4 regions of the Streptomyces sp. NPDC047028 genome follow, and region 2 is predicted to be linked to each of the others. Evidence: riboswitches for the same ligand, from Rfam matches in the RefSeq annotation. Region 2 holds a riboswitch; each other region holds the start of a gene.
The links. Region 2 has a riboswitch for cobalamin ahead of ABZ854_RS18290 (prenyltransferase/squalene oxidase repeat-containing protein). Riboswitches for the same ligand answer to the same signal wherever they lie in the genome.
Positions count from the first base shown of each region.

Region 1: it holds a riboswitch for cobalamin, as region 2 does, so the genes downstream of both, metE (5-methyltetrahydropteroyltriglutamate--homocysteine S-methyltransferase) here and ABZ854_RS18290 (prenyltransferase/squalene oxidase repeat-containing protein) in region 2, are expected to answer to the same signal.
Region 3: it holds a riboswitch for cobalamin, as region 2 does, so the genes downstream of both, ABZ854_RS06190 (HoxN/HupN/NixA family nickel/cobalt transporter) here and ABZ854_RS18290 (prenyltransferase/squalene oxidase repeat-containing protein) in region 2, are expected to answer to the same signal.
Region 4: it holds a riboswitch for cobalamin, as region 2 does, so the genes downstream of both, ABZ854_RS07855 ((2Fe-2S) ferredoxin domain-containing protein) here and ABZ854_RS18290 (prenyltransferase/squalene oxidase repeat-containing protein) in region 2, are expected to answer to the same signal.

Region 1 covers NZ_JBEYVS010000057.1:25,983-33,429, forward strand. Annotated here, with positions in the region: gene efeO (iron uptake system protein EfeO) at 1-899, opposite strand, end outside; gene efeU (iron uptake transporter permease EfeU) at 1,027-1,884, opposite strand; gene ABZ854_RS33200 (CopD family protein) at 2,075-3,244, shown strand; gene ABZ854_RS33205 (hypothetical protein) at 3,602-3,820, opposite strand; partial or broken gene ABZ854_RS33210 (malate synthase A) at 3,761-4,138, shown strand; partial or broken gene ABZ854_RS33215 (3-hydroxybutyryl-CoA dehydrogenase) at 4,135-4,740, shown strand; cobalamin riboswitch at 4,932-5,161, shown strand; gene metE (5-methyltetrahydropteroyltriglutamate--homocysteine S-methyltransferase) at 5,314-7,447, shown strand, end outside.
Region 2 covers NZ_JBEYVS010000018.1:137,925-145,371, forward strand. Annotated here, with positions in the region: gene ABZ854_RS18270 (ECF transporter S component) at 1-429, opposite strand, end outside; gene ABZ854_RS18275 (ATP-binding cassette domain-containing protein) at 426-2,138, opposite strand; gene ABZ854_RS18280 (CbiQ family ECF transporter T component) at 2,135-3,247, opposite strand; gene ABZ854_RS18285 (SCO2322 family protein) at 3,525-4,172, opposite strand; gene ABZ854_RS18290 (prenyltransferase/squalene oxidase repeat-containing protein) at 4,169-5,404, opposite strand; cobalamin riboswitch at 5,520-5,648, opposite strand; gene ABZ854_RS18295 (aminoglycoside phosphotransferase family protein) at 5,708-6,376, shown strand; gene ABZ854_RS18300 (hypothetical protein) at 6,499-7,447, opposite strand, start outside.
Region 3 covers NZ_JBEYVS010000004.1:232,555-240,001, reverse strand. Annotated here, with positions in the region: gene ABZ854_RS06205 (DUF4142 domain-containing protein) at 1-670, shown strand, start outside; gene ABZ854_RS06200 (glycoside hydrolase family 13 protein) at 667-2,313, opposite strand; gene ABZ854_RS06195 (metalloregulator ArsR/SmtB family transcription factor) at 2,776-3,120, opposite strand; cobalamin riboswitch at 3,199-3,399, shown strand; gene ABZ854_RS06190 (HoxN/HupN/NixA family nickel/cobalt transporter) at 3,461-4,573, shown strand; gene ABZ854_RS06185 (hypothetical protein) at 4,587-4,769, opposite strand; gene ABZ854_RS06180 (hypothetical protein) at 4,871-5,647, opposite strand; gene thrS (threonine--tRNA ligase) at 6,016-7,269, shown strand.
Region 4 covers NZ_JBEYVS010000006.1:75,056-82,502, forward strand. Annotated here, with positions in the region: gene ABZ854_RS07840 (hypothetical protein) at 1-602, shown strand, start outside; gene ABZ854_RS07845 (HSP90 family protein) at 683-2,530, shown strand; gene ABZ854_RS07850 (hypothetical protein) at 2,533-5,481, shown strand; cobalamin riboswitch at 5,676-5,798, shown strand; gene ABZ854_RS07855 ((2Fe-2S) ferredoxin domain-containing protein) at 5,859-6,257, shown strand; gene ABZ854_RS07860 (enoyl-CoA hydratase/isomerase family protein) at 6,353-7,408, shown strand.

The DNA.
Region 1 (7,447 bases), on a different contig from region 2:
GCCTCGAAGTCGGACAGGTCGGTGTGGCTGTAGCGGTCCTCCTCGCCGGTGATCTTGCTGGAGGCGACCTCGTTGAGCAGATCGGTGGCACCGTTGGCGAGCTGGGCCGGCTGGTAGGAGGTCTTGGCCACCAGCGTCTTGAGCCGGGCCACGTCGGCGTCGAGCTTGTCGGCGAGCGGGGCCGTGCCCTTCAGCGACTTGTCCTGCCACAGCGCCTTCTCCAGGCGGTGGAAGCCGGTCCACTTGGACTGGTCGGTGACGTCGTTGACGCGGGCGTCGATGTCCGGGTCGAGGTCGCCGAAGCTCTCCGCGACCGGTTCGACCTCCTCGTAGTAGTAACGGGCGGGCGCGAACGCCTGCTCGGCCTTCGCGATGTCGCCGGAGCGGACCGCGTCGGTGAACTTCTTCGTGGCCGGCACCAGCTTGTCGACCTCGCCGATGACATAGGTCTTGTAGCCGCTGACGGCCTGTTCCAGATCGGCCTTGACCGCGGGGTCCTGCGAGGCCTTGCCCGCCGATCCGCTGACCGTGAAGGCGGTCTTCTCCGTCTTGGCGTTCGGGCAGTACACCTGGTACTTGCCGCCGTCCAGGTGCAGCGAGAAGGTGCCGGACAGGCCCGGGGAGAGGTTCTCCTTCTCCCCCATGATGATGTCGTCGCGCAGCAGTTCGGCCTCGGAGACCTTGTTGGCGTGGGTGTTCTTCACCGTGAAGGTCACGGGCCCCGCGGCCACGGACTTCGGGGAGACGTGGCAGCCGTTGTCGTCGAGTTCGACGGAGACCTTGGCGGCGCCGGCGGGGGCACTGTCCGTCTTGTTCTTGGCGCATCCAGTGGCGACGAGTCCGGCGACGGCGAGCACACCGGTGACTCGCAGGACGCGTGGCGTGATGGATCTGTGCATGGGACAGTGCTCCCTCGAGCTAGAGGTGATTCAGAAGGACCCGGGGGTAGGGGGTCGTTCGGGGGAAAGGGGAAAGGGGAAAAGTGACCGGGGGTGGGGCGGACGGCCCCGCCGGACGGCCGGACCGTCAGGCGTGTCCGGTGATCTCGGCGGCCACGGGAGCGCCCTGGGCCGGGCGCCGGGAACCCCGGCGCGGCCAGGCGATGTAGGCGAACATCGGCACCGCGTACACCAGCCAGGCCGTCACTTCGGCGACGACCGGCCGCGGCTGCACGCCCAGCACGCCGGTGAGCAGGGAGGACAGCACGGTGCCCGGACGCACCAGCCAGTTCAGGTCCAGGGCCTGTGCCTGACCGGCGTTCAGCCACCCCGCCTCGTGGGCGGTGTGCATGACCGTCATCGTCAGTCCCGCCGCGACCAGGACCAGGACCAGACCGGTGATCTTGAAGAACCGGCCGAGGTTGAGGCGGACTCCGCCGCGGTAGATGCCGTATCCGACCACGACCGCGATCAGGATGCCGATCAGCGCACCGGTGGTGCCGCTCGCGACGCTGGTGCTGTTCTGGATGACGGAGATGAGGAACACCGCCGTCTCGAAGCCCTCCCGCAGCACCGCGAGGAAGGCCATGGCCACCAGGGCGCGCGCGGACCCCTGGGCCAGAGCGTGGGCGGTCTGGGTCTCCAGTTCCTTCTTCATGCCCCGGGCGTGCCGGTTCATCCAGAGGATCATGAAGGTGACCATGACGACGGCGAACGCGCCGATCACGGTCTCCAGCGCCTCCTGTTGGCGCTGCGGCAGTTCACGGGAGAGCGTGATCAGCCCGACCCCGATCAGCAGACAGAGAACGACCGCGGCCGCGACGCCGATCCACACCTGTCGCAGCGCGTCACGGCGGCCGCTGCTGCCCAGGAACGCCGCGATGATGCCGACGATGAGCGACGCCTCAAGGCCCTCTCTCAAGCCGATCACAAGAGTGGGGATCACGGGGACATTCCTTCCGGGCAGCGGTCGAACCGGTTCGAGATTAAGCCCCCCGCATACAAGCTAAGGTTAGCCTTACCTAAAGATATGGCAATGCGATGAACCTTCCGGCCCGAATGATGCGAGATCGCCCCCCCCCAGACACTCCATGAGGGTGTACGGCCTGGATAGAACTTAGGTTAGCCTCACCTTCATGAGCACCCTTCTGCTGGCCGCGGACACGGCCGGATACACGCTGCCCACCACCTGGCGAGCCCTGACCAAGACGGGCTACTTCCTCGGCCTGAGCGGGACCATCGGCGGCCTCGTCACCTATGCGACCACGGTCCGCCCCACGCTCAGGAGGACACCGGACACCGACGACGCCTCCCTGCTGCGTCACCGCTCGTCGGTCTGGTTCGCCTGGTCCGGCGTGGTTCTCCTGGTGGCCGGATACTTCCAGCTCGCCGCTCGGGTGGCCCGCAACGGCCGAGGAATGCCGTTCGGCCACGCCCTCGCGCCAAGACCCATATGGCAGTTCCTCAGAGCCCCCGCCGACGACGGCACCTGGATCGCACAGGGCACCCTCTTCCTGGTGCAGAACCTCGTCCTCCTGGCGACCGCGATCCTCCTCATGACCCTGTTCACACGCGCCGCCCGCCGCCGCGTCGACCCCGTGGCCCTCACCGCTCTGCCCCTCGCCCTCGCGGTGACACTGATCGGCGCGGTCCCGGCCACCGTCCCGCTCAAGGCCGACGAGGTGCTGGACCTGGTCCTGACCCAGACCCACATCATCAGCGGCACCGTCTGGCTCGGCGGCCTGGCCCTCCTCAGCGTCCTCGCCGGCGCCCGCCGCCGTCTGAGCCCGGACGCGGGCCTGCTCTGGGCCGACCTGTGGCGCCGCTTCAGCCTCGTCGCGATGATCTGCGTCGCCGCCGTCGTCGTCTCCGGCCTGTGGATGAGCTGGAAGCACGTCGGCGCCGTCAGCCAGTTGTGGACGACCGGCTACGGCCTCGCCCTGCTCGTGAAGATCAACCTCGTCCTCGGCATGGTCACCGCGGGCGCCTTCAACCAGTTCTGGCTCATGCCCCGCATGGCCCAGGCCCGCCGAACCGGCGAGAACGCCTCCCTGCTCCACCTGACACTCCGGCACTTCCCCAAGGTCGTCTGGGGAGAAGTCGCCCTCGGCCTGGCCGTCCTCGTCGTCGTCCCCTTCCTCAGCGGCTCCGCCCGCAAGGAAGCCGGCGGCGCCCCGGCCGAACCCTCCGCGGGCGTCTACACCGCGGGCCTGGCACTCGCCCTCGCCCTCGCCGTCTCCCTCTACGCCACGGCCCGCGCGTCCGACGCCCTCTCACGCCGGACACCCACTCCCGACCCCGCCTGACACACGGAGCCCTCGCACGATCGATCGCGGGCGGCACCCGACGCTCGTCCGGCATCATGCCTGCACCGGCAGGGCGAGAATCGCGGACAGCCGCCCTTGCGTGGATGCTACGTTCGCGGAACATCGACTCACGGCCATCGCCCCGGACCGGCGTACGTGCGTGCCGCTCGCGGGGCGGGCCAGCACGCCCATGACACCGACCGCAGGAGCAACCTCGTCGCCAGCCGCGTCACCCTCGTCTCGCCCGCCACGAGCCCGTCGCTGCGGCAGGCCCGCTTCTACGACGGCGACTCGGTCGACGGCATCGGGCGGCGGGCGCACATGCGGCGGCGGGATCACTGCCCATCCCCGCACATGTCATCGTGTCGCCGAGTGCGCGTTGCCGGGAGACGGCGGCCGCGTGCGGGCTTCGACGGCGTGGAGACACCGGAGCTGGGCGGCCTGGACGTGGGCCGCTGGCGAGGCCGCACCCTCGACGCGGTGGCAGCGGCCGAGCCGGAGACCCTGGGAGAAGCTGTGTCCACCAGTGCCCTGACCCACCACGTCCGCGTTCTCGCTGACCTGGGCGACCGTCACGACGAGATTCTCACGCCCGCCGCCCTGGACTTCCTGGGCCGCCTGGCCGCAGCCTTCGGCACCCGCCGGAACGACCTGATGAGAGAGCGCCGCCGGCAGGTCCTGCGCCTGGCATCGGGCTCCCCCCTCGACTTCCCGATCGTCACCACCGCCATCCGTGCCGACCCGTCCTGGCGAGTCGCACCACCGGCACCCGGGCTGACCGACCGCCGCGTCGAGATCACCGGCCCTCCGGACCGCCGGATGACGGTCAACGCCCTCAACTCCGGGGCCAAGGTCTGGATGGCCGACTTCGAGGACGCCACCGCACCCACCTGGAAGCCGTCGTGGAGAACACGGACGCCAAGACGGAGGTGTTCGCCGCTCTCGACGAGATCGTCGAGGATCCCGCCGCCGTCCTCGCCAGCAATACCTTGTCCCTCCCGATCATGCGGCTCGGCATGGCGACAAGCCGCGCGGACAGGGTCGTGGGACTGCACTTCTTCAACCCCGTCCCCGTGCTGCCCCTGGTCGAGGTCGTGACCTCGCTGCACACATCGGCCGACACGACCGCCGCGGTCGAGGACTTCGCGGCCCGCGTGCTCGGCAAAACCGTCATCCGGTCCCGGGACCGGGCCGGCTTCGTCGTCAACGCGCTGCTCATCCCCTACGTTCTGTCGGCGATCCGCATGGCGGAGTCCGGCTTCGCCACGGCCGCCGACATCGACACGGGCATGGAGCTGGGCTGCGCTCACCCGATGGGCCCACCGAGGCTCACTGATCTGATCGGGTTGGACACCGTCGCCTCGATCGCCGAATCGCTTGACGACGAGTTCAGGGAGCCGCTCTACGCTCCGCCGCCGCTGCTCCAGCGGATGGTGGAGGCGGGACTGCTCGGCAGGAAGACCGGCCGGGGGTTCCACAGCCACGACCGGGGCTGAGGACCTGGTAGGACGCGGGCTGAGGGGCCCGCACCGCCGCAGGGATGAAGGTCCCCACGCGGCGTGACAGGGGAAGGGCGGGAAGCGCGCGTGCGGCGGGCTTCCCACCCTGTGGACCGCACGGCGCGATGTGGGCCGCCTCACCGTCCAGATGACGGACGTCCCGCTCTCTTCTCTGACGTTGACCCCGTAGGCTGGCCGGTGCAGCTGGTTCGCCCCGTCCGCCAGGCGGGATGCGTCGTAAGAGGGAACCCGGTGGGAATCCGGGACTGCCCCGCAGCGGTGAGCGGGAACGACCGCCGTCATACGCACTGGGTCCGAGGAGGGCCTGGGAAGCGACGGCCAGTAGGTGTCTCGTACGACTTCGTACGACGAGGCGTGCCCGCGAGTCCGAAGACCTGCCAACTGCCCGTGTGCGAACCACTCGTGCGCGGACATCCCGGTGACCTCGAGGGCGGGTCGGCGAACACACCGAACGGACGGCCGTCGGCCGACACCGTCCGGCATGTTGTTCCTTCGCGCTCTCGTCCCCTCTCCGGGATCTCAGGGATTCATCTCGCGAAGGAGATCTCCGTGACCACCAAGCCCGCGGCAGCACGGGCCACCGTGTACGGCTACCCCCGCCAGGGACAGGGCCGGGAACTGAAGAAGGCGATCGAGGGCTACTGGAAGGGCCGCGTCACCGCTGACGCCCTCCGTGCCACCGCCGCCGACCTGCGCCGTACGAACTGGCAGCAGCTCTCCGAGGCCGGCATCCACGAGGTGCCCACCGGCGACTTCTCGTACTACGACCATGTCCTGGACACCAGCGTCATGGTCGGCGCGATCCCCGCACGCCATCGGGACGCGGTGGCCGCCGATCCGCTCGACGGCTACTTCGCCATGGCCCGCGGAACACAGGACGTCGCACCGCTGGAGATGACCAAGTGGTTCGACACCAACTACCACTACCTGGTCCCCGAACTCGGCCCCGACACCGTGTTCGCCGCCGACGCAACCAAGCAGGTCACCGAGCTCAAGGAAGCCCTGGCACTGGGACTCACCGCCCGGCCGGTGCTGGTCGGTCCGGTCACCTACCTCCTCCTGGCCAAGCCCGCACCCGGCGTACCGGCCGGCTTCGAGCCGCTCACCCTGCTGGACCGCCTGCTGCCGGTGTACGCCGAAGTCCTCGCCGACCTCCGCGCCGCGGGCGCAGCGTGGGCCCAGCTGGACGAGCCCGCCCTCGTCCAGGACCGCACCCCGGCCGAACTCAACGCCGTCACCCGCGCCTACCGTGACCTCGGCGCCCTCACCGACCGGCCCAAGCTGCTGGTCGCGTCCTACTTCGACCGGCTCGGCGATGCCCTGCCGGTACTCGCCAAAGCCCCGGTCGACGGCCTGGCCCTGGACTTCACCGAGGCCGCCGCCGCCAACCTGGACGACCTCGCCGCCGTCGGCGGCCTGCCCGGCAAGCGCCTGGTGGCCGGCGTCGTCAACGGCCGCAACATCTGGGTCAACGACCTGGCCACATCCCTGTCCACGCTGGGCACCCTGCTCGGACTGGCCGACCGCGTCGACGTCTCCGCATCCTGCTCCCTGCTGCACGTCCCGCTCGACGCCACCGCGGAACGGGACATCGAGCCGCAGATCCTGCGCTGGCTCGCCTTCGCAAAGCAGAAGACGCGCGAGGTCGTCACCCTCGCCAGGGGCCTCTCCCAGGGCACCGGCACGATCACCGCCGAACTGGCCGCCAACCGTGCCGACCTCGCCTCCCGAGCGGGCTCGCCCATCACCCACGACGAGGCCGTGCGCTCCCGCGCCGCCGCGGTCACCGACGCCGACGCCCGCCGCTCCCAGCCCTACGGCGAACGCACCGCGGCCCAGCGCGCCCACCTCCGCCTGCCCCTCCTCCCGACCACGACCATCGGGTCCTTCCCGCAGACCGGCGAGCTGCGCGCGGCACGCGCCGACCTGCGCGCCGGCCGCATCGACATGACCGGCTACGAGGAACGGATCAAGGCGGAGATCCACGAGGTGATCACCTTCCAGGAGAAGACCGGCCTGGACGTCCTCGTGCACGGCGAGGCCGAACGCAACGACATGGTCCAGTACTTCGCCGAGCAGCTCACCGGCTACCTCGCCACCCAGCACGGCTGGGTCCAGTCCTACGGCACCCGCTACGTCCGCCCACCGATCCTGGCCGGTGACATCTCCCGGCCGGAGCCGATGACCGTGCGCTGGACCGCGTACGCCCAGTGCCTCACCGACCGACCGGTCAAGGGCATGCTCACCGGCCCGGTCACCATGCTCGCCTGGTCCTTCGTCCGCGACGACCAGCCTCTCACCGACACCGCCCGCCAGCTCGCCCTCGCCCTGCGCGACGAGGTCAATGACCTGGAAGCGGACGGGACTTCGGTGATCCAGGTGGATGAACCCGCACTGCGTGAGACCCTCCCCCTGCGCGCCGCCGACCGGGCTGAGTACCTGGCCTGGGCGACCGAAGTCTTCCGCCTCACCACCAGTGGGGTCCGCCCGGACACCCAGATCCACACCCACATGTGCTACGCCGAGTTCGGCGACATCGTCCAAGCGATCGACGACCTCGACGCCGACGTCATCAGTCTGGAGGCTGCCCGCTCCCACATGCAGGTCGCCCGCGAACTCGCCGCCCACGGCTACCCGCGCGAAGCCGGCCCCGGTGTGTACGACATCCACTCGCCTCGCGTGC
Region 2 (7,447 bases):
GGGCCCCACCCCGCCGGTGAGCAGGGCGGACGCGAACATCGTCAGCGAGCCGAGGACGAAGCCGAAGCCGGGGCCCAGCACGCGGCCGCTGAGCACCATCAGGAAGAACATCGGCTCGATGCCGGCGGTGCCCGCGCCGATCGGCCGCAGCGCGGCACCGGTCGCGGCGAGCACGCCCAGCATCGCGACGGCCTTCGGCCCCAGCCCCGACTCGGAGATCGTCGCCGCGACGACCGCGACCAGCAGCACCAGCAGCCCCGCGAACAGCCAGGGCGCGTCCTGGGCATGCGCGCTCAGCCGCGAGCTGGGCGGCGCGAGGAACGGCCAGAAGAAGGCGACGACGCCGACGGCCGAGACGAGCACCAGGGCGGCGAGGGAACGGGGGCCGAGGGGAACGGGGCGGGCGGCTCGGAGCCTGGGGGGATTCATGCCAGTGCCTCCCGTACCTGGGCCACCGTGAGCCATTCCTGCGGGGCGAGGATCTTGGTGACCTGCGGGGCGAAGGACGGGGAGGAGACCACGACGTCGGCCGTCGGGCCGTCGGCGATCACCTCGCCCTCGGCGAGCAGGACGACCCGGTGGGCGATCTCGGCGGCCAGCTCCACGTCGTGCGTGGCCAGCACGAGCGCGTGCCCCTCGGCGGCCAGCGCGCGCAGCACGCCCACCAGCCGCGCCTTGGCCGCGTAGTCCAGCCCCCGGGTCGGCTCGTCCAGCAGGAGCAGGGGCGGGCGGGCGGCCAGCACGACGGCCAGGGCCAGGGCGAGCCGCTGGCCCTCGGAGAGGTCGCGGGGGTGGGTGTCGTCGGTGATGCCGGGCAGCAGTTCGGACACCAGGGCCCGGCACGTGCCCGGCTCCGCCCCCGCGTCCCGGTCGGCCGCCGCGCACTCGGCGCCCACGGTGTCGGCGTACAGCAGGTCGCGCGGCTCCTGCGGGACGAGCCCGACCCGGCGTACGAGGTCCCGGGGAGCGGTCCGATGCGGTACGGCCCCGCCGACGCGCACACTGCCGGCGCTCGGCTCCACCAGCCCGACCAGCGAGCCGAGCAGCGTGGACTTCCCGGCCCCGTTGCGCCCCATGAGGGCGACCGTCTCGCCGGGGGCGACGGCGAGATCGACGTGCCGCAGCGCGATGACCCGCCCCCGGCGGACGGCGAGGGCGGAGACTTCGGCGACACAGGGGGTGAGCGGGGCGGCGACAGTGGAGGGACGCCGCCGGAAGAGGCCCTTTGTGCGGGGCCGCTCGGCGGAGGGCCCGTCCGGGACCGGGGGCGCGGCCGGGGGTATGGCGGCGCCTCCGGCCGGTGTGATGTGAGGTGGAGGCAGGGTGGCCAGGCGGTCGCGCAGGGGGGTCGCGCGGCGGCGGGCGTCGCGGACCGTCAGGGGGAGGGGGGACCAGCCCGCCAGCCGGCCGAGGTCGACCACCGGCGGGTACACCGGTGACACGGCCATCACCTCGGCCGGGGTGCCGAGCAGCGGCGCGGCGCCGCGGGCGGGCAGCAGGGCGACCCGGTCGGCGTACTGGATCACGCGCTCCAGCCGGTGCTCGGCCAGCAGCACGGTCGTACCCAGGTCGTGCACCAGGCGCTGCAGCACGGCGAGCACCTCCTCCGCGGCGGCCGGGTCGAGCGCGGAGGTCGGCTCGTCGAGGACCAGCACCCGGGGGTGCGGGGTGAGGACCGAGCCGATCGCGACCCGCTGCCGCTGGCCGCCGGAGAGCGTGGCGATGGGACGGTCCCGCAGGCCGGCCAGCCCCAGCAGGTCCAGGGTCTCCTCCACGCGGCGCCGCATCACGGCCGGGGCGAGCCCCAACGACTCCATGCCGTAGGCGAGTTCGTCCTCCACCACGTCCGTCACGAAGTGCGCGAGCGGATCCTGGCCCACCGTGCCCACCACGTCGGCGAGTTCGCGCGGCTTGTGGGTGCGGGTGTCCCGGCCGGCCACCGTGACGCGGCCGCTCAGGGTGCCGCCGGTGAAGTGCGGGACCAGACCGCTGACCGCGCCCAGCACCGTCGACTTGCCGACTCCCGACGGGCCGACGAGCAGCACGAGTTCACCCTCCGGCACCTCGAAGTCCACGCCGCTGACAGCCGGTTCGGCCGACCCCTCGTACGTGACGCTGACATCCTCGAACCGGATCACGACGGCTCCTCGGGGGACCTGGCGGGAACGATGAACGCGGGCAGCAGGCCCAGCAGCACGGCCGCGGCCGGCCACAGTGGCAGCGTCGGCGCGACGAGCGGTACGACACCGGGGTGCAGCGCCTCCGGGTCCCGCACCGAGGCGAGCGTGAGAGCCGCGGCGACGGCGGCGCCCGAGCCGGCCACCAGCCAGGCGCGCGCGTCCCACCGGTCGGGCCGGTACCGGGTGCGCGGGGAGCGCCGGCCGCCGAGACGCAGCCCCGCGAGCGCGGCTACGACCCCGGCCAGCAGCACCGGGACGCCGTACGTGCCGCCCGCCGCGGTGAGCAGTCCGTACGTGCCCGCGCACACGCCGATCAGGCCGCCGAGGGTGAGGGCGGCCGTCGTACGGCGCACCGGGGCGGGGACCTCGGCGGTACGGCCGTAACCCCGGGCGTCCATCGCGGCGGCCAGCGCGACCGAGCGCTCCAGCGCGCCCTCCAGGACCGGCAGCCCGACCTGGAGCAGGCCCCTGAGGCCCCGGTCCGGCCGGCCGCGCAGCCGGCGGGCGGCGCGCAGCCGCTGGACGTCGGCGATGAGGTGCGGGGCGAAGGTGAGCGCGACGACGACGGCCACGCCGGTCTCGTACAGGGCGCCGGGGAGGGACTTCAGGAGGCGGGCCGGGTTGGCGAGGGCGTTCGCGGCGCCGACACAGATCAGGAGGGCGGCGAGGCGGAGGCCGTCGTAGGCGGCGAAGAGGAGCGCCTCGGCGGTGACCTCGCCGCCGAGGCGGATGCCCTGCGCCCAGTGGGGGAGGGGGACTTCGGGGAGTGTGAGGAGAGGGTGCGTGCCGGGGATGGGGGAGCCGAGGGCGGTGGCGAAGAGGAGGCGGATGAGGAGCACGGCGAGGGCGAGTTTCGCGAACGCGGTGTAGGCGGTGGGGGAGTTCGGGGTGCGGTGCGCCGCCACGACGTAGCCCGCGGTGGCTATGAGGAGGGCGAGGAGCAGCGGGTTGGTGGTACGGGTGGCGGCGGTCCCGAGCCCGAGGGACCAGAGCCACCAGGCCCCGGGATGGAGCTGCGCGGCGCGCCGGCGTGACCCGGGAGTCGCTATGCTCACCGGCGCTCGCAGGGTGCCGCCGCGCCCACCCGTGCGGCCCCGAGCGGCACGCCTGCCCGCGGCTACAAAGCGCCCCGAAGGGGCGCGGGGAACTGCGCGCTCAGTCCCGACGGACTCGCGCTCGACGGCGGACGTGATCTCCTCAGGGGCGCGGCTGCCCTCGGCCGGGGAGTGCTCCGAAGGGGCGCGGGGAACTGCGCGCTCAGCCCCCGCGGACCCGCGCCCGAGGGCGGACGTCACCTCCCCAGGGGCGCGGGGAACTGCGGGGTCGGTCGCATCCGGTGCGGGCTCAGGCGGCATCGCGTCGCCGCCGTCGTGCCTGCCACACCCCCGCGCCCGCGAGCAGGGCGACCACTCCGACGCCGATCGGCAACCCCAGTGAAGGTCCGCCGGACGAGTGACCCGCGGCCGGGGTCGTACGAGAGTCCCCCGCGGCGACCTGCTCCCCGCACCCCTTCGCCGGGTACCCGGCGATCGCGCACAGCAGGGCGTTGGTGTCGTACCGCAGCGGCTTGGCCACGGCAGCCAGCGCCTCCGCCGCCGTGGCGTCGCCGGACACCCGCGCGCACGCGGTACGTCCCCGCGGCGGCCGCTCACCGGACGGCGCGTCCGCGGCCGTACCGAAGTCCAGCACGAACGCCACCCGCTTCGTCCCCGGCTTGGCGGGCGTCCCCGCGCAGATCGTCCCGAAGTCCGCCGCGCCGCGCGGGCGCACCGCGCTCGCCGAGTCCGGGCTCACCGCGAAGCGGAACCCCTCGACGGCGCCGTCCTCGGGGCGTGCGGTCGACGGACCCTCGGTGGCATAGGTCCAGTGCCCGTCGGCGCGCTCCCAGAACGACCAGTAGCGGTAGCCCGCGGCCCGCGCCTCGGCCGCCGCGCCGGCGACCAGCACCAGCGCGGCGACCAGCAGGGCCCCGGCACGGCGGACGGCGGTCACAGCTGCCGCTGCTTCCGGCGGGCGCTCATCAGGAAGCCCACGCCGATCCCTCCGACGAGCCCGACGCCGACGATCCACCACACGCTGTTGCCGGAACCGTCGTCCGACTTCTTCTTCTCGTCGGCGTGCGACGACGCGGCCGCCTGCTTCCACGGAGCGGGCCCCGACGAGTTCAGCGCGCTCACCAGGTCCGTGCCCCCGAAGTCCGCCGGGTCGGCGCCGACCGCGTGCGCGGTCAGGATCAGCTGGGCGTAGGCGGCCGGACCGCTCTGCTTCGCCCAGGCGCCGGCGTTCTTCTCCAGCCAGGCGTACGGCTTCTTGGCCTGCGCGACGTAGCCGTCCGCGGCGAGCGCCACGACCGTGTCCGCCGTGTTGCCGAAGTCCGGCTGGTCCGTGGCGCCGGGCAGGGCCGAAACGAGGTGGCCGGTCTTGGCGACGGCGTCCGCGAGGTACGCGGCGCCGTTGTCCGCGGTCCGAGCCGGGGCCGGCTTCCCGGAGGCGCAGGCGGGAGCCTTGCCCCGGTCGGCCCCGGCCTTCACCGCGAAGCCCTTGCCCAGCGCGCCGACGACACCCGCGGCCGTGGCGTCCGCGTTGGCGGTGAGCTTGCCCTTCTTGGGCTGGTAGGCGAGGGCGCCGCCGCCCTTCCCCTCGCAGGGGAGGGCGAACGTGGCCAGCAGGTCGTACGGCGACTTGCCGCCCGCCCGCACCTGCCCCGGGTCCTCTCCGGCCGCGGCGAGCGCGCCGATGACGACGGACGTGGAGTTGGCGTCACTGGGCCCGCCGGGCGTGTACCCCCAGCCGCCGTCCTTGTTCTGCACCGACTTCAGCCAGCCGGCCGCCTTCTCGACGGCCGCCCCGTGCCCGCCGGTCGCCTTGAGCGCCTGTACGGCGACGGCGGTGCTGTTGGTGTCCACCATCACCTTGGCGTCACACGCCTTGCCGGGGTCCGCGCGGAACGCGGCGAACGCGCCGTTCGCGCACTGCTGCCCCGCGAGCCAGCCGACGGCCGCGGTCGCGGGCCGGTAGCCGAGCGTGTCCTGGGCGAGCAGGGTGAGCGACTGGCGCCAGACACCGTCGTACGTCGGGTCGGTGGTGCCGTACAGGCCGGACGGGACCGTCACCTTCGGCGACGCGGACGGGGACGGACCCGCGGCCAGGGCGGGCGCGGCGGACCCGGCCGCGGCGATCACGCCCACGGCGGCGAGGACCGCGGCACTGCGGCGGACGTACATGATCGGCGACTGCCTCTCCTCGGAGAGCCGGGCAGCGCACGGGAACACCCCGGGCGGCTCGGCTCCGTGAACCTCGACGGTGCCGTGCGCGGCGGAACGCCGACGCACGTGAGCCGGTCAAAATCCCGTACGAGGCAGTCCGGCTCACCGCCCGGGGGACGGTTCACGGTTGCGGGTCAGCGCCGGAATTGCACCGGCTTCCCCCCGTACGAGTGTGATGACGACGCCGCCACTTTACCGGCAGCCGAACGGACCTCGAGGAGTGGCTGTGGGCACAGCCGCCCGGTGACTAGGGTCACGGCCATGACGACGACGGGGAGACTGCTCGGCTCGGGCCGCTCGGCGGACGTGTACGAGATAGACGACGCGTGGGTGCTGCGCCGCGACCGGGGCGGGTGGGGGGACGCGGCCGCAGAGGGTGCGGTGATGGCGTACGTGCGCGAGCACGGCTATCCGGTGCCCCGCGTACGGCCTTCCGCGTCCCGCACCGACCTGGTCCTGGAGCGGCTGTCCGGGCCGACGATGCTCGCCGCCCTCACCTCCGGCGGGATCGGCCCGGACGAGGCGGGTACGCTGCTCGCCCGGCTGCTGCGCCAACTGCACGCGCTGCCGGGCCGGAACCCGGACGATCCGGCCGCACGGGTCCTGCACCTCGACCTCCACCCGGACAACGTGATCCTCACGGCCGACGGCCCCCGCGTCATCGACTGGTCCAACACCGAGGACGGCCCACCCGGCCTGGACTGGGCCATGTCCGCGATCATCCTGGCCCAGGTAGCGGTGGACGACACCCCCCTCACCGCCCCGGCCCACACCACCCTCACGTCCTTGCTGAGAGACCCCTCCGACCTCACAGAGCCCGTCCTGACCGAGGCCCGCAACCGCCGAGCAGCCAACCCGACGATGAGCCCGCGAGAACTCGAACTGCTCGGTCCAGCAGAGGAGTTGATCAGATCCCGGGCGAAGTTCTAGACACGCGGTCGGGGAGCGCCCCCAAAGGGGCGCGGGGCTGCATCGATATGCGGCTCCGCCACGTGGGCGCGACAAGCCACGACGGCGCCGCAGTCAAGAACGAACCCAACCTCAGCGGAGCGTCACGCCGCGAACGTCCGACTCGGCGGCGAAACAGCAGCGCTCAGATGAACCGCCAACCCCCGCAACCCCCCCTCGCACTCACCGGGATCCGCCCCCACCACCACCCAGTGCGCCAGCCGGTCACTCGCGTCGGCGTGCGACGCCGCCCGCACCAGCCCGCCCGGCTGCCGGCTGAGCACCATCCGCTCGGCGGACGGCTCCTGCGCGGCGGCCGGGGCCAGCGCCAGGTGGGTCAGCCGGCCGGTGGCCGCCGGGTAGGCGAACTGGATCGCCGCGGCCCGTTGCCGGGTCAGGGACACGTCCGGCGCACCGCCCGTGGCGACGGCGGCCGCCGCCCGCGCGAGGTCGACGCCGGTGGCCCGCTCGACCAGCAGCGGGATCAGGTCGCCGGGCAGGCACGGGGCGGCACCGATGACGCGGGGGCCGCGCGGCGTGACCCGGAGCTCGACGTGCAGGACACCGTGGGTGAGGCCCAGTGCCCGGCCGGTGCGCTCCACGGCCTGCCGCAGGAACGGGTTGTGCAGCAGGCCGTCGTGGGCGTACACGATGTGCCGCAGCGGCTGCCGTGCGGGCGGCGGCCCCAAGGTCGTACGGGTGATCGCGACGATGTGGACGTCCTCGTCGTGGACGACGGCCTCGGCGGCGACCAGTGGTCCCTCCTGGTCGTCGCGGCCGGCCGGCGGCACCCCGTGCCGGGCGAGCAGCGTGCGCAGCGCGGCCGGGTCGGCGCAGGCCGTCGCCGTCTCGTACGGCAGGCCCGGCAGCCCCAGTTGCCCGGCGAGGCGCGCGGCGGTGACCAGGTGTTCCCGCGACCAGGTCAGGACCCCGGCGACCCGGTGCCGGGCCGCGAACCGCGCCACCACAGCGGCCGTGTCCGCCTCCCGGTCGGGGTCGGCCACGAGATGACCGGCCAGGAGGGGGATCGCCCACGCGGGCGGGGCCGCGCCC
Region 3 (7,447 bases), on a different contig from region 2:
CCGGATCATCGCCAACACCCAGTGGGGGCCGCTGACCGAGGGCGACCGGGACTTCGTGGTGAAGGTGCGGGCGGCGGGGCTGTGGGAGTACCCGGTGGGGCAGCTGGGGCTGCAGAAGGGCACCACCAAGGGGGTGGTCACCGCGAGCCGGCACCTGATCGACGGGCACGCGGCGCTGGACGCCTCCTGCCGCAAGATCGCGCCGATGCTGAACATCACGCTGCCCAACGTGGCGAGCCCCCAGCAGGAGGGCTTCGTGCAGACGCTCAAGTCCGACCAGGGCAGACAGTTCGACGTCGACTTCGCCAACACGCTGCGGATGACGCACGGCTCTATCTTCAACACGATCGCGAAGATCCGCTCCACCACCAAGAACTCGCTGGTGCGGGCGCTGGCCGACCAGGCCAACGACACCGTGCTCGACCACATCACGGTGATGGAGAGGACGGGCCTGATCGACTTCGACCAGACCCTCTTCCAGCAGACGACCCCGCCGAAGCTGCCCCAGGCCGACCTGACGCCGCCGCCCCCGCCCGCCGGCCAGCCCGAGGTGATCCTCACCCCGCCGCCGAACGCGACGTCCACGCCGCTGGACCTGAACGGCATCACCGACAGCGGGGACAGCAAGGACCGGGGCAACGCGCCGGGGCCGGCCCCGACGGCGGGTTAGTCCAGCCACACGGTGGTGTCCGGCGGGAGGAGTCCCGCCTCCGGGAGCGGGGTGCTGGCCAGCAGGACCTCGCCCGGGGGCAGGGGCACGGGCGCGGCGGTGAGGTTGGTGACGCAGCGCCAGGCCTCGGTGCGGGCGAAGTCCAGGACCCCGGCCGGCGCCCCGGGCGTCCAGGTCAGCGACTCGCCCTGGAGCAGCTTGCGGCGCAGGCGCAGGGCGGTGCGGTACAGCTCCAGCGTGGAGCCCTCGGTACCGGCCTGTGCCTCGACGGCGTACGACGCGAACGACGCCGGCTGCGGCAGCCAGGAGGCCCCGGTCCCGAAGCCGTACGACGGTCCGGTCGTCGTCCACGGCAGGGGCACCCGGCAGCCGTCGCGGCCCTTGCGGACGTGGCCGGTCTGCTCCCAGATGGGGTCCTGGAGGACCTCGGTGGGCAGGTCGGCGACCTCGGGCAGGCCGAGTTCCTCGCCCTGGTAGACGTACGACGATCCCGGCAGCGCCAGCATCAGCAGCGTGGCCGCGCGGGCCCGGCGCAGGCCGGCCTCCTGGTCGACGGCCGGCGCGTGACCGCCGGACAGCAGCCAGGCGTCGGGGTCGGTGCCGGGCGGGAGCATCAGGCGGGTGGCGTGCCGGACGACGTCGTGGTTGGACAGCACCCAGGTCGCCGAGGCGCCGGCGGCGCGGGCGGTGGCGAGGGAGCCGCCGATGACCTCGCGCAGTTCGTCCGCGTCCCAGCCGGCTTGCAGGTACTCGAAGTTGAAGGCCTGGCCGAGTTCGTCGGGGCGGGCGTACAGGGCGCGGCGGGCGTCCGGTACCCAGGCCTCGGCGACGGCGGTGCGGGGCGGGGTGTAGGAGTCGAAGACGCGGCGCCAGTCGCGGTAGATCTCGTGGACCTCGTCCCGGTCCCAGTGGGGGTGGGTGCCGGGCGGGACCCGGGGCAGGGCGTCCTCGCCGGTGGCGCCGATGTCGCCGGTGTCGCGGAGTGGCTCGGTGAGGTCCTTGGCGAGGCCGTGGGCGACGTCGACGCGGAAGCCGTCCACGCCGCGGTCGGACCAGAAGCGGAGCGTGGTGCGGAAGTCGGCGCGCACCTCCTCGTTGGCCCAGTTGAGGTCGGGCTGCTCGGGGGCGAAGAGGTGGAGGTACCACTCGCCGTCGGGGACACGGCGCCAGGCGGTGCCGCCGAACACGGACTGCCAGTCGGTGGGCGGGAGTTCGCCGTGCGGGCCGCGGCCGGGGCGGAAGACGTAGCGGTCGCGGGCGGGGGAGCCGGGGGCGGAGCGCAGGGCCTCCTGGAACCAGGCGTGCTGGTGCGAGGTGTGGTTGGGGACGAGGTCGACGACGACCTTCAGGCCGAGGCGGTGGGCCTCGGCGGCGAGGGCGTCGAAGTCGTCGAGGGTGCCGAGGCGGGGGTCGACGTCACGGTGGTCGGCGACGTCGTAGCCGCCGTCGGCGAGTTCGGAGGGGTAGAAGGGGCTGAGCCAGAGGGCGTCGACGCCGAGGGTGGCGAGGTGGTCGAGATGGGCGGTGATGCCGTTGAGGTCGCCGAGTCCGTCGCCGTCGGCGTCGGCGAAGCTGCGGGGGTAGATCTGGTAGATGACTGCCTGGCGCCACCAGTCGGGGTTGCGGGGGGAGAGGTCTGCCATACCTGGACTCTGTCCACATTGCCCGGAAAGGGAACATTGGGGTTGGGGCGCGGTGACACTGGGCCGGGTTGGTGCTCGTGCGGCGGCGCCGCGCTGGGCCCCTCAGGGGGCTCCGCCCCCGAACCCCCCGGCCTCGCCCACCCACCACCCGACTCGCTGGATCGAGAAGTAACCGCCGAGGCCCGACTCGGTGGCCCGGAGGGGGCCCCGGACGGCCGACTCGGTGGGGCGGAGGGACCCTTGGTGGTCGACCCGGTGGGACGGAAGGAACCCCCCGCGGACGACCCGCAGGGGCGGGAGGGACCCTTGGTGGTCGACCCGGTGGGACGGAAGGAACCCCCCGCGGACGACCCGCAGGGACGGAAGGAACCCCCGACGGACGACCCGGCGGGACGGAAGGAACCCCCGGCGGACGACTCGGTGGGGCGGGAGGGGGCCTTGGTGGGCGGCGGGCAGGCGGGTTCAGCAGTGTTGGAGTACCGCTGCGATCTCCTCGTCGACCAAGCGGTAGCGGACCACGCGGCCCTCCTTCTCGCCCGTTACCGCGCCGGCGGCGCGCAGCAGGCGGAGGGCCTGGGAGACGGCGGGGTCGTTCATGCCGGTGGCGATGGCGAGGTCGGAGACGGCGAGCGGGCCCGTGCGGTGCAGGGCGAGCAGGAGGGCCAGCCGGTTGGGGTCTGCGAGCAGGGAGAAGCGGTCGGCCCAGGTGCGTACGTGGCCCGCGTCGCCGATGGCGGCGATCGCCTCGCACACCCGGTGACCGTCGATGGTGCGACGGTCCGCTCGGTCGGCAGGCACGAGATGCATGCCGACATCTTCGCAGGCCGCGATGTGATCTTGAATACCTGCCCAGGTATGCAGCTATGCAGGCACCCGCCCGCACCTCTACCGTAGGCACGCCGTGGTGTTCGGGAAGTCGGTGACGGCCCCTCAGGGGTCCATGCCGACGCGGCCCTCGCCACTGTGATCGGGGAGTTCTCGTCCCGTCCGGCACCCGCCGGGCCACTGGTCGTACGACCGGGAAGGCAGGGACGGCGAACGCGCGACCCGTCAGCCAGGAGACCGGCCACGGCAGCTCACGAAGTGATCCACGAGGTGCTGGAGCGTGAACCGGATGACCTTGCCCGACCCTGCCCGCAGTACGGCCGTGAGGCCGAGCTCGACCGGACCGGACGCCCCCGGGCCGAACACCTTCAAGTGGCGGCGGGAGGACACCTACCGCACGGCGGGGCTGCTGGCCGTGATCGCCGCCCTGCACGTCGTCGCGTTCGGCGTGCTGTTCCTGCTGGTCGCCCCGCAGCACTACAAGGTCGGCCACGAGGTCTTCGGCATCGGCCTCGGCGTCACCGCCTACACCCTCGGCATGCGGCACGCCTTCGACGCCGACCACATCGCCGCGATCGACAACACCACCCGCAAGCTGATGGCCGACGGCAAGCGGCCGGTGTCCGTCGGCTTCTGGTTCGCGCTCGGCCACTCCAGCGTGGTCGTGCTGCTCGCCCTGCTGATCGCGGGCGGCACCTCGCTGGCCGGAAAGGTGACAGACGAGCACTCGGCCACCCACCGGGTGCTCGGGTTCCTCGGTACGACGATCTCGGGCACGTTCCTCTATCTCATCGCCGCGCTCAACCTGATCGCCCTGGTCGGCATCCTGCGCGTGTTCCGCGCGATGCGGGCGGGGACGTACGACGAGAAGGAACTCGAACAGCACCTGGACTCCCGGGGGTTCATGAACCGGCTGCTGGGCCGGCTCACCAGGTCCGTGTCCCGGCCGGGCCAGATGTACCCGCTGGGCTTCCTGTTCGGCCTCGGCTTCGACACGGCCACCGAGGTCACGCTGATGGTGATGGCCGGCTCGGGCGCGGCGGCGGGACTGCCGTGGTACGCGGTGCTGTGCCTGCCGCTCCTCTTCGCGGCCGGCATGAGCCTGTTCGACACGCTGGACGGCACGTTCATGAACTTCGCCTACCAGTGGGCGTTCTCCAACCCCGTCCGCAAGGTGTTCTACAACCTCACCATCACCGGCCTGTCCATCGCGGTCGCCTTCTTCATCGGCACGATCGAACTGGTCGGCGTCCTGCACGACAAGTTCGCCCTGAGCGACGCCGTCACCACCTGGATCGCCGGCCTCAACCTGGACAGCGTCGGCTACATCATCGTCGGTCTCTTCGTCGTCGTCTGGGCCCTCGCCCTCTCCTACTGGCGCCTCGCCCGCGTGGAGGACCGCTGGACCCTGGAGGCACCCGCGGCGTCGGAGTGAGGGAACTGCTGCCTCAGTGCCCGGCGGCCGGGGCGGTGAGGGAGGGTGCCGGTTCCGCCGCGTGGGCCGGGATCGCGTTGCCCGCGGTGATCAGGGCGGCGATGGTGAGGACGGCGGCGGCGACGCTTCGGGCGGTGGGGGTCGCGCTCAGGGCGCGGAGCCGGGAGTGGGGGCTCGCGCTTGTGCGTTCGGGCACGGGGACCTCGCAGCAACAGCGGTGGGGGGTCGGTCGGGCAGGGGCGGGGTGCCGTTCAACCTAGGGACGGACGGCTGGATCGGCAAGGGGCGCAAGGGTGTTCAGACCTGGGCCCGGCCCTGCTTGCGCACGTCGGCCAGGCGCAGTGCGCCCAGTTGCACGGCTGCCTGCGTGGCGTCGTTCGGTACGTCGCCCAGACCGCCGTTGGTGAGGGCGAAGGCGTCCGTGCCGACCCGGACGGCGGCCACGTCCATCGTCAGGAGCAGCTGGTCCCCGTCGCGGGTGAGGGCGGCCACGGTGATGTGCAGACCCTGGCGTACGTCCCCGACGTCGGGCAGCGGGGCGTCGGTGACCTGGATGTCCTCGAGGGTGCCGGCCTCCGTGGTGGCCGTGAACCGGGCGCACTGCGACGGCATGCCGCCGAGCCAGGCCAGCGCCCCGTCGACGTCCGCCGGCCGGCGTGCGCCGATCTGGAAGCGGATCTGGGCGTCGGTGTCGGTGTCGTCGAGGCCGACGGCGACGCGCGGCGGGCCACCGAGGAGTTCGTCGTCGTAGAGGGCGTCGAGCAGGCGCTGGCAGTCCCCGGCCGAGGTGCTCGCCTTCAGCAGACCGTCCCGCCAGGTGGCCGCCCCGCGCGTGGCGGTCCACGGCGGCCCCAGGTCGGTCTCCGTGATGAGGGCCTCACGGGCCTGCGCGTCGCTGAGCGTGGAGCCGTCGGCCCGGTTCGGCGCCTTCGCGGTGGGCGTCGGCCGGTCGATCGTCGGGGTCGGCGTCGGCGCGGTCGCCGGGTGTTCGAGGCCGAGGGTGGCGCAGCCGGAGAGGGTGACCAGACCGACGGCCAGGAGGAGGGCACGGCGGGATATCGCGGCAGGGGTCATCGGGGTGCCTCCTGGTCGGGGGTCGGGCCGGTGGGGGGAGAGGCCGCCTTCCCCCACGGCACCATCGCGGGGCCGACCCCACCAGCGCTCCGGTCCGTACGAGTGAGCAATTGCGTTGAGGGCGGGCGCGGCGGCTTGTTACGGTCCTCGTATGCAGCGCGCCGCCCAGAAGTCCGCGAAGTCCGCGATGTGCCCGAGGGGCACGACGACGCCGGAGACCGTCCCGGCGCGCTGACACCTGAGCCAGTCATCCGAAGCCCCGGGGCGAACGCCCCGGGGCTTCGGCCGTGCCAGCGGTCGTGTCGGTCCTCTCACGGGGTGTCCGCCTCCCTCAGCGAGAGGTTCCGCCCGTGAACGAGAACGCCCCCCTGCCCGACCACCGCCGCCTCGGCCGCGACCTCGGCCTCTTCGGCACCGACCCCCTGATGGGCGCCGGCCTGCCCTACTGGCTGCCCGACGGGGCCGTCGTACGCCACACCCTGGAGGAGTACGTCCGGGACGCCGAGCGCCGGGCCGGCTACCGGCACGTGTACTCGCCGGTCCTCGGCAAACGCGAGCTGTACGAGATCTCCGGGCACTGGGACCACTACAGCGAGGACATGTACCCGCCGATGAGGCTGGGCGGTTTCGAGGACTCCGGTGGGCCCGAGGACGTCAGTGCGGCCGAGGAACTGGTCCTGCGGCCCAGCCTCTGCCCGCACCACGCCCTGATCTACCGCTCCCGCTCCCACAGCTACCGTGAACTACCCCTCCGCATCGCCGAGTTGGGAACCATGTACCGGGCCGAGCTGTCCGGGGTGCTCGGCGGGCTGACCCGGGTCCGGGCCATCCAGCTGAACGACGCCCACATCTTCTGCACCCTCGACCAGGCCGTCGAGGAGGCCCGCGCCGCCCTGGAACTGATCGCCCGCGCCTACGCCGACCTCGGCATCCGGGCCGTACGGCACCGCCTGTCCCTGCCCGGCGAGGGCGGCAAGTACGTCGCCGACCCCGCGCTGTGGCACCGGGCCACCGCACTGCTGCGGGAGGTGCTGGACGCGGCGGGCGTGGAGTACGAGGAGGAGGCGGGGGAGGCCGCGTTCTACGGCCCGAAGATCGACGTCCAGATCGCCGACCCGGCCGGCCGCGAGTCGACCCTGTCGACCGTGCAGATCGACTTCCACCAGCCCGCCCGCTTCGACCTGCACTACATCGGCCCCGACGGCGGCCGGCACCGCCCGGTCATGGTGCACCGCAGCGTGATCGGCAGCGTGGAGCGGGCCGTCGCCCACCTCATCGAGACCCACGGCGGCGCCTTCCCGGCCTGGCTGGCGCCCGTGCAGCTGACCGTGCTGCCGGTGGCCGAGGAGCAGCGGGAGCGGGCGGCGGCACTGGTGCGGGAGGCGGAGTCCCTGGGGCTGCGGGCCGAGCTGTCGGGCCCCGACCGGGGCACCCTGGGCGCCCGGATCCGGGCGGCCCGCCTGGTGCCGTACCAGGTGGTGCTGGGCGCCCGTGAGGCGGAGGCGGGCCTGGCCGCCGTACGCCTGCGGGACGGCCGCCGCCCCGGCCCGATGCCCGCCCCGGAGCTGCTGCGACGGATCGGCGAGAGGGTGGCGGCCCGGGGGTCCGGGCTGTGGCCGTAGGACGACGGCCGGGGCCGCGAGAAGGCGGGGGCCGCGAGAAGGCGGGGGCCGCGAGAGGGCCGGGGCCGTGAGACGACCGTGGCCGTAAGAGGACTGGGGCTGAGAGCGGACCGGGCCCGTAAGACGGCCGGGGCCGTAAGAAGGCCGGCCCGTGAGACGACCGTGGCCGTGAGACGCG
Region 4 (7,447 bases), on a different contig from region 2:
GGGTCTTCCGCGAGCGGCTCGTCATCGCCGAGGAGCAGCTCCTAAAGGCCGCCGAGTTGCGGCCGGAGTGGGTCAGCCCCTGGTGCCGCCTGCTCACCTCCGGCCGCGGCATGTCGCTGGGCCCCGCCGTCAACGAGACCCGGCGCGACGCCGCCCTGCGCCGCGACCCGCTGGACCTCGCGACCCACGTCCAGTGGGTGTCGCAACTGCAGCCCCGCTGGGGCGGAGAGCCGGGGCAGGCCCTCGCCTTCGCCCGGAAGGCGTTCGCCGGGGCCCCCGACGGCCATCGTCTCGGCTGTGTCGTCGCCGTCGCCCACATCGAGGACTGGATGGAGTCCGACGACGCGGACTGCCTCAAGCACCCGGTTGTCAGGGCCGAGCTGAGCGAGGCCGCCGAGCGCAGCATCCTGCATCCCGCCCACCAACGCCGCCCGGGCTGGCAGCACGACTTCAACACGTTCGCGGTGGCGCTGTCGCTGGCCGGCGAGAACAACACGTGCCCGCGTGTCTTCCGCGAGCTGAAGGGCGCCTACACCCCGGAGGCCTGGAGCTACGTGGCGAACGCGGAGAAGCGGTACGCCTATCTCGCGCGCCACGCCTGAGCCGCCAACCCGCACCGCACCGCCCCACCCCGCCCCTCCCCACCCCTCCCTTTCCCGTCACGCCACCCCCGGACTGCCCGATGACTCTGCCCGACACCCCCACGAACCCGGCCGGCGCCGACCGCACCTTCCAGGTGGACCTGCGCGGCCTCGTCGACCTCCTCTCCCACCACCTCTACTCCAGCCCCCGCGTCTACCTGCGCGAACTGATGCAGAACGCGGTCGACGCGCTCACCGCCCGGCACACCCTCGAACCCGCCGCCCCCGCCGACGCGTTCGGCATCCGGCTGTACGCCGACGACACGGTGGTCCGTGTCGAGGACGACGGCGTCGGCCTCACCGAGGCCGACGTGCACACCTTCCTCGCCACGATCGGCCGCAGCTCCAAGCGCGCCGAGCAAGTCGCCGAGCAGCGCGCCGACTTCATCGGCCAGTTCGGCATCGGCCTGCTCTCCTGCTTCCTCGTCGCCGACGAGATCCACGTCGTGAGCCGCTCCGCCCGCACCCCCGACGCCCCTGCCGTCGAGTGGCGGGGCCGCGGCGACGGCAGCTACACCGTCCGCACCCTGCCCGCGTCCGGCCGCCCCCGTCCCGGCACCACCGTCACGCTCACGCCCCGCGCCGACGCCGGAGAGTGGACGCGCCCGGCCCAGGTGCACGCGCTCGCGCGGCACTTCGGCTCCCTGCTGCGCCACCCGGTGACCTTCACCGACCACAGCGCGGGCACCGGCACGTCCGTCAACCCCGAGCCCGCACCCTGGGCGCGTACGTACCCCACCCCCGGAGCCCGCTCCCGCGCGCTCGCCGCGTACGGCGAGGACGTCCTCGGCTTCACCCCCCTGGACACCATCGAGCTGGACCTCCCGGCCGTGGGCCTCAGGGGTATCGCCTGCGTGCTGCCCGAGGCGGTACCCGCCGGCCGGCGCCACGGGCACCGCGTGCACGTCAAGGGCATGCTGCTGTCCGAGCAGGCCGAGGAGATCCTGCCCGAGTGGGCGTTCTTCGTCCGCTGCGTCGTCGACGCCGAGAGCCTGCGCCCGACGGCGTCCCGCGAGTCCCTGTACGAGGACGACACCCTCGCGGCCGTCCGCGACGCCCTCGCCGAGCGGCTGCGCGCGTGGATCGCCCGTACCGCCGCCAGCGACCCGGACCTGCTCGCCCGGTTCCTGCACGCCCACCACCTGGCCGTGAAGTCGCTCGCCGTGCACGACGACGAGATCCTGCGGATGCTGCTGCCCTGGCTGCCGTTCGAGACCACCGACGGGCACTGCACCCTCGACGAGTTCGCCCGCACCCACCGCACCGTGCTCGTCACCTCCAGCGTGGAGGAGTTCCGGCAGGTCGCCGCGATCGCCTCGGCCGCCGGGCTCGGCGTCGTCAACGGCGGCTACACCTACGACCGTGAACTGGTCCACCGGCTCCCGGAGATCAGGCCCGAGGCCACCGTCGCCGACCTCGACCCGGCGACCCTCACCGCGCACCTCGACCCCGTCGACCGGGAGACGGAACTGGCCGCCGCGGCCTACCTCGCCCAGGCGCGCGACGCCCTCGCCGTCTTCGACTGCGACGTCGCCCTGCGCACCTTCCAGCCCGCCTCCGCACCCGCCCTCCTGGTCGACAGCCGCGAGGCCCGGCACGAGCGCACCCGCTCCCAGCTCGCCCGCGAGCAGGAGGGCGGCCTCTGGGGCGACATCCTCGGCGCCCTGCGCCAGGAGGCACCCCGCGCCCAGCTGATCCTCAACCAGCTCAACCCGCTGGTCCGCACCGCCGTCGCCATCGACGAGCCCGAACTGGCCCGGACCAGCGCCGAAGCCCTCTACGGGCAGGCCGCGCTGCTGTCCCGGCGCCCCCTCAGGCCCGCCGAGTCGAGCCTCATCAACCGCTCCTTCCTCGACCTCCTCGCCCACGCCCTCCGCAAGGACAGCTGACGATGCCCACCGCACCCCATCCGCAGAGCTCGGACGAGCTGTACCAGGCGCTCCAGGAGAACGACCGGCGCCCCTACGGCCGTACCCGCACCGTCACCGCCGAGGAACTCGCCGAGGCCGCCGAGCAGTTCGCCGAGCCCCGCCCGCTCGTGCACGCACTCCTCGAACTGCAGGAGGCGTACACCTACGGCTCCGAGCCCCGGAAGTCACCCGTCGTCTTCGCCCGGTTGCTCACCCTCTTCGACGAGCAGCCCGACGTCTTCGACGAGCGGCTGCGCCACACCCTGTTCTGGCGGTTCAAGTGGGTCGCCAGCGCCCTGCGCGCGCTGCCCGAGATCCCGCTGGCCAGCCTGCGCCAGTGGCTGACGGAGATGCGCGACCGGTACGAGAGGGCCGGGCTCGGCCTCCAGCCCTACTACGGGCAGGCGTACCAGCTCGCCGCCCACGTGGGCGAGGACACCGCCCTCGCCTACGAGCTGTGGGCGGGCCGCGCCCGTACCCGGCTCAGCGACTGCGAGGCCTGCGAGACCTGCGAACGCGCCCTCCACCACCTCGCGGCCGGCGACGACCGACGCGCGCTGGACACCTGGGAGCCCGTCCTCGCCGGCAAGGAGTCCTGCCAGGAGGAACCCGCCCGCTCCGTGTCGTACGCGCTGCTGCCCCTGCTGCGCACCGGCCGCGCCGACCGCGCCCGCGAACTGCACCTGGCCGGCTACCGCGCCTGCCGCCGCAACCCCTCGATGCCCGGAGAGGTCGGCCGGCACCTGGAGTTCTGCGCGCTGACCGGCAACGAGGCACGCGGCCTGGAACTGCTCGCCGAGAACCGCAACCTGTTCGAGGAGGTCGACTCGCCGCGCGACCTGCTGGACTTCCTCACCGGCGTCGAGGTCCTCCTCCAGCGCGTCGAAACCCTCGGCCACGGCCACCTGCCCGCCGCCGGCTACCCGGGCCGCGCCTGGACGGTGTCCGCCCTGCGCGTCGAGGTGCACGGCCGCGCCGACGACCTCGCCGCCCGCTTCGACGGCCGCAACGGCACCACCGCCCACGCCGACCGCCGCCGGGAACGCCTCGACCGCGCCCCCCTCCTGGACGCCCTGGAACTGACCCTGCGCACCCGCGCCCTCGACGACGTCACCCCGGACGTCACGGCCGCCCCGCTCGCCGCGCCCACCGCCCGCACGGCAGCCGCCGTACCCGAGGCACTGCCCGAACTCGTCCTCCGCGCCCGCGCCCTGGACGCCGGGGGACACCCGGACGCCACGGCCTGCTGGGCGCGGCTGCGCACACTCCTCGCCGCCGCCGACTACACCCACCCCGACGACCCGGCCGTCGGCCCGCTCGCCCGGCTCCGCGCGGACCTGCTGGCCGACGAGGCGAGCCGGGCCGGCGAGAAGGACGAGTTCGCCGCGGCGGCTGCGCTCCAGGAGCAGGCCGCCGCCCGGTACGACGAGGCCGGCGCGACCGGTGACGCGGCGGTCGCCCGCGCCTGCGCCGCGTTCGCCGCCGCCGAGCTCACCGGGCAGGGCCCCGGCACGGACGAGGAGAAGGCCGCCGCGCTCACCGAGGCCCACGCGGCCGTCACCCGCCTCCAGGAGGAGACGCCGGACCTGGCCCCGTACCAGGAGGCCCGGCTGCTGCGGCTCCGGGCGACCGCGCTCGGCCTGCGCCTGCAGACCACGCGGAGCGAGGAGCACATCGCGTCGGCCCGCGCCGAGGTGGACGCGCTGCACGCGTTCGCCACCCGGCACGACATCGCCGGCCAGATCTCCGGCGCCCTGATGCTGCGGGCCGGCACGCACGCCATCTCCGGCGACCTGCCCGCCGCCGTCACCGAGATCGACGCCCTCCTCGACCGGCTCAGGGCCGACGGCCCCGGCTGGCACCTGCCCCGCACCCTCGGACTGCGCGCCCGCTTCCAGCTCGGCCTCCACGACGCCGAGGCCGCGCACGCCGACCTGACCGAGAGTCTCCGCCTCGCCGCCGACTGGCCGGCCGACGCCGTCGGCGCCGCCCGCCTCCACGCCGGCCTGGCCGAGGCCGCGATGCGCCTGGGCCGCCCCGACGAGGCGCTGCGCCACCTGACGCGCTCGGCCGAACTGGACCTGCGCCACGGCAGCCGTACGGACGCGTTCTGCGCCTACAGCAACGCGGCCCAGCTCACCCTGGACCTCGGCCGCGTCGAGGACTGCATCGCGCTGCTCGACTCCCTCCTCGCCGAACCCGACGTCACCGCGGGAGAAGTGGACGACCGGCTCGTCGCCCAACTGCGCCTGATCCGCGCCCGGGCCCTGCACGAGGGCGAGGACCTCAAGGCCGCCACGGCGGAGTTCGTCGTCCTCGCCGCGGAGTCGGCCGCCTGGGACGACGATCCCGGCAGCCACGCCATGATCGCCGCGGAGACGGCCGTACTCCTCGGCGAATCCGGCGAGTTCGGCCGGGCCCGCGAGGCCGCCGACCAGGCTATCGCCGCCCACGCCGAGGCCCCGCGCTACGAGCAGCTCAGCAACTGCCTGCGGGAACTCGCCCGCCTCCAGGCCCAGCGGGAGGGAGCCGACGGCCTGACCGACGCCCTCGCGTACCTCGCCCACGCCGGCCGGGTCGCCGACGAGGCCCGCGAGGCCGGGTACGAGGCTCGCGGCCGCTCCCTGGACACCGCGCTGGCCTACGAGCACGGACGGGTCAACGCCTACGCCGGCGCCTACGAAGACGCTCTCACCGCCCTGGAGAAGGCCCTCACCCTGCTCGGCGAGCCCGGACCGGACGAGGAGCGGGCCGGGGAGTGGGCCGAGTGCGTCCGCCTCGCCGGCGCGGTCGAGGGCGTCTACCTGGAACGCCCGGCCCCCGCCCTCACCCGCCTCGACGCGGCCATCTCCCGCCTGACCGCCCTCGGCCACACCGAGCAAACCGAACCACTGACCTCCCTGGCGGCCCGCCTGCGCGACGAGGAGTGAGGGCGCCGATCGCTGACACGGCGGGGGGGGGAGCCGCTGAACCGGCCCGGCGGAGTCCGCGATCCGGTCGGGCGGGGCCGCTGATCCGGCCGAGCCGTCCGGTACACCGGCCGAGCCGTCCCGTACACCGGCCGGATGCGGGGTCCGCCCCTCCCGGTGAGATGATGACCGGTGACAACAGGCGACGGCGGTCCGAGGAAGCCGGTGGGAATCCGGCGCGGTCCCGCCACTGTGACCGGTGAGCGAGTTCCGGCAGGCCACCGCCCCGACCGGGGTGGGAAGGCGGGGTGAGCGGCGACCCGGGAGCCAGGAGACTCACGCGGTCGCCTCCTCGACCGACCCCGGGGCGGATCTCCCCGGGAGGGGAGTGGTGTGCCGTGCCGGAGAAGCCGTGGGAAGAGCCGCCGGGCGGGGCCGCGGAGGTGGGTCAACCGGTGCCGTGCCGGGTCGTCGTGTGCCGGGACTGCTGCTGCGGGAGCCCCAAGGTGACCGGGGTGGACCACGCCGCTCAGACCGCGCGGCTGCGGGCGGCGGTGCCGGTGCGCGTCTCCGACTGCCTCGACGTGTGCGACCAGGCCAACGTCATGGTCGTACAGCCCTCCGCGACGGGCCGGGCCGCCGGCGCGCGGCCGGTCTGGCTCGGTCTCGTCAACGACCCGGACGCGACCGAGGACATCGTCACCTGGGTGCGGGCCGGCGGCCCGGGCGTGGCACCCCTGCCGGACATCCTCGACCTGTACACCTTCACCCCGCCGCGCCGCACGCTGAACCCCTGAGACTCACGCGACTGCCCGCGCGTCCACCACATCCTGGAAGGAACCGACGAGATCATGCGTGTCATCGTGGCCCGGAACCTGACGGAGGTGTCTTGATGAGCGCCGCCGAGGAACCCGTCCTGTTCCGCACCACCGGCCGGGTCGCCCGCATCACCCTCAACCGGCCGAGGGCCCTCAACGCCCTCGACCACGAGATGGTCCGACGCGTAGACGCGGCGCTGACCGCGTGGGAACACGACCCGGCCGTGGCGGCCGTGGTCGTCACGGGTGCGGGGGAGCGCGCCCTGTGCGCGGGCGGCGACATCCGTGCCGTGCACGACGACGCCCGCGACGGCGACGGCGCCGCCTCGGCGGCGTTCTGGCGCGACGAGTACCACCTCAACGCCCGCATCGCCCGCTACCCCAAGCCGTACGTGGCCGTCATGGACGGGATCGTGATGGGCGGCGGGGTCGGCATCTCCGCGCACGGCAGCGTCCGGGTCGTCACCGAACGGTCGCGGATCGCCATGCCGGAAACCGGCATCGGCTTCGTCCCGGACGTCGGCGGCACCCACCTGCTCGCCCTGGCCCCCGGCGAACTCGGTACGCACCTGGCGCTGACGGGCGAGCAGATCGGCGCCGCCGACGCCCTGCTCTGCGGTCTCGCCGACCACTACCTGCCGTCCACCGCCCTGGACGCCTTCCTGGACGACCTCGCCGACAGTCCCGTACCCGACGCACTGGCCGGCCGCGTGCAGCCGCCGCCGCGAGGGGAGTTGGCGGGCCGGCGCGAGTGGATCGACGCCTGCTACGCCGCCGGCACGGTCGAGGAGATCGTCGGCCGGCTCCTCGCGTACGACGACCCGGCCGCGAAGGAAGCCGCCGAAACCCTGCTCACCCGGTCACCCACGTCCCTCAAGGTCACCCTCGCCGCCCTGCGCCGCGCCCGGGGTCTCGGCTCGCTGGAGCGCGTCCTCGACCAGGAGTACCGCGTCTCCTGCGCCGCACTGCGCAGCCCCGACCTGGTGGAGGGCATCCGCGCCCAGATCATCGACAAGGACCGGAACCCGCGCTGGTCGCCGCCCACCCTGGCCGAGGTGACCGACGCGGACGTCGAACGCTTCTTCGCTCCGCTGGGCGAGCACGAACTCGGCCTCGCAGAACCCGGCTAGCCGATGGGGCGGATATGGCCGGCGGGCGGGTTCTCGCCC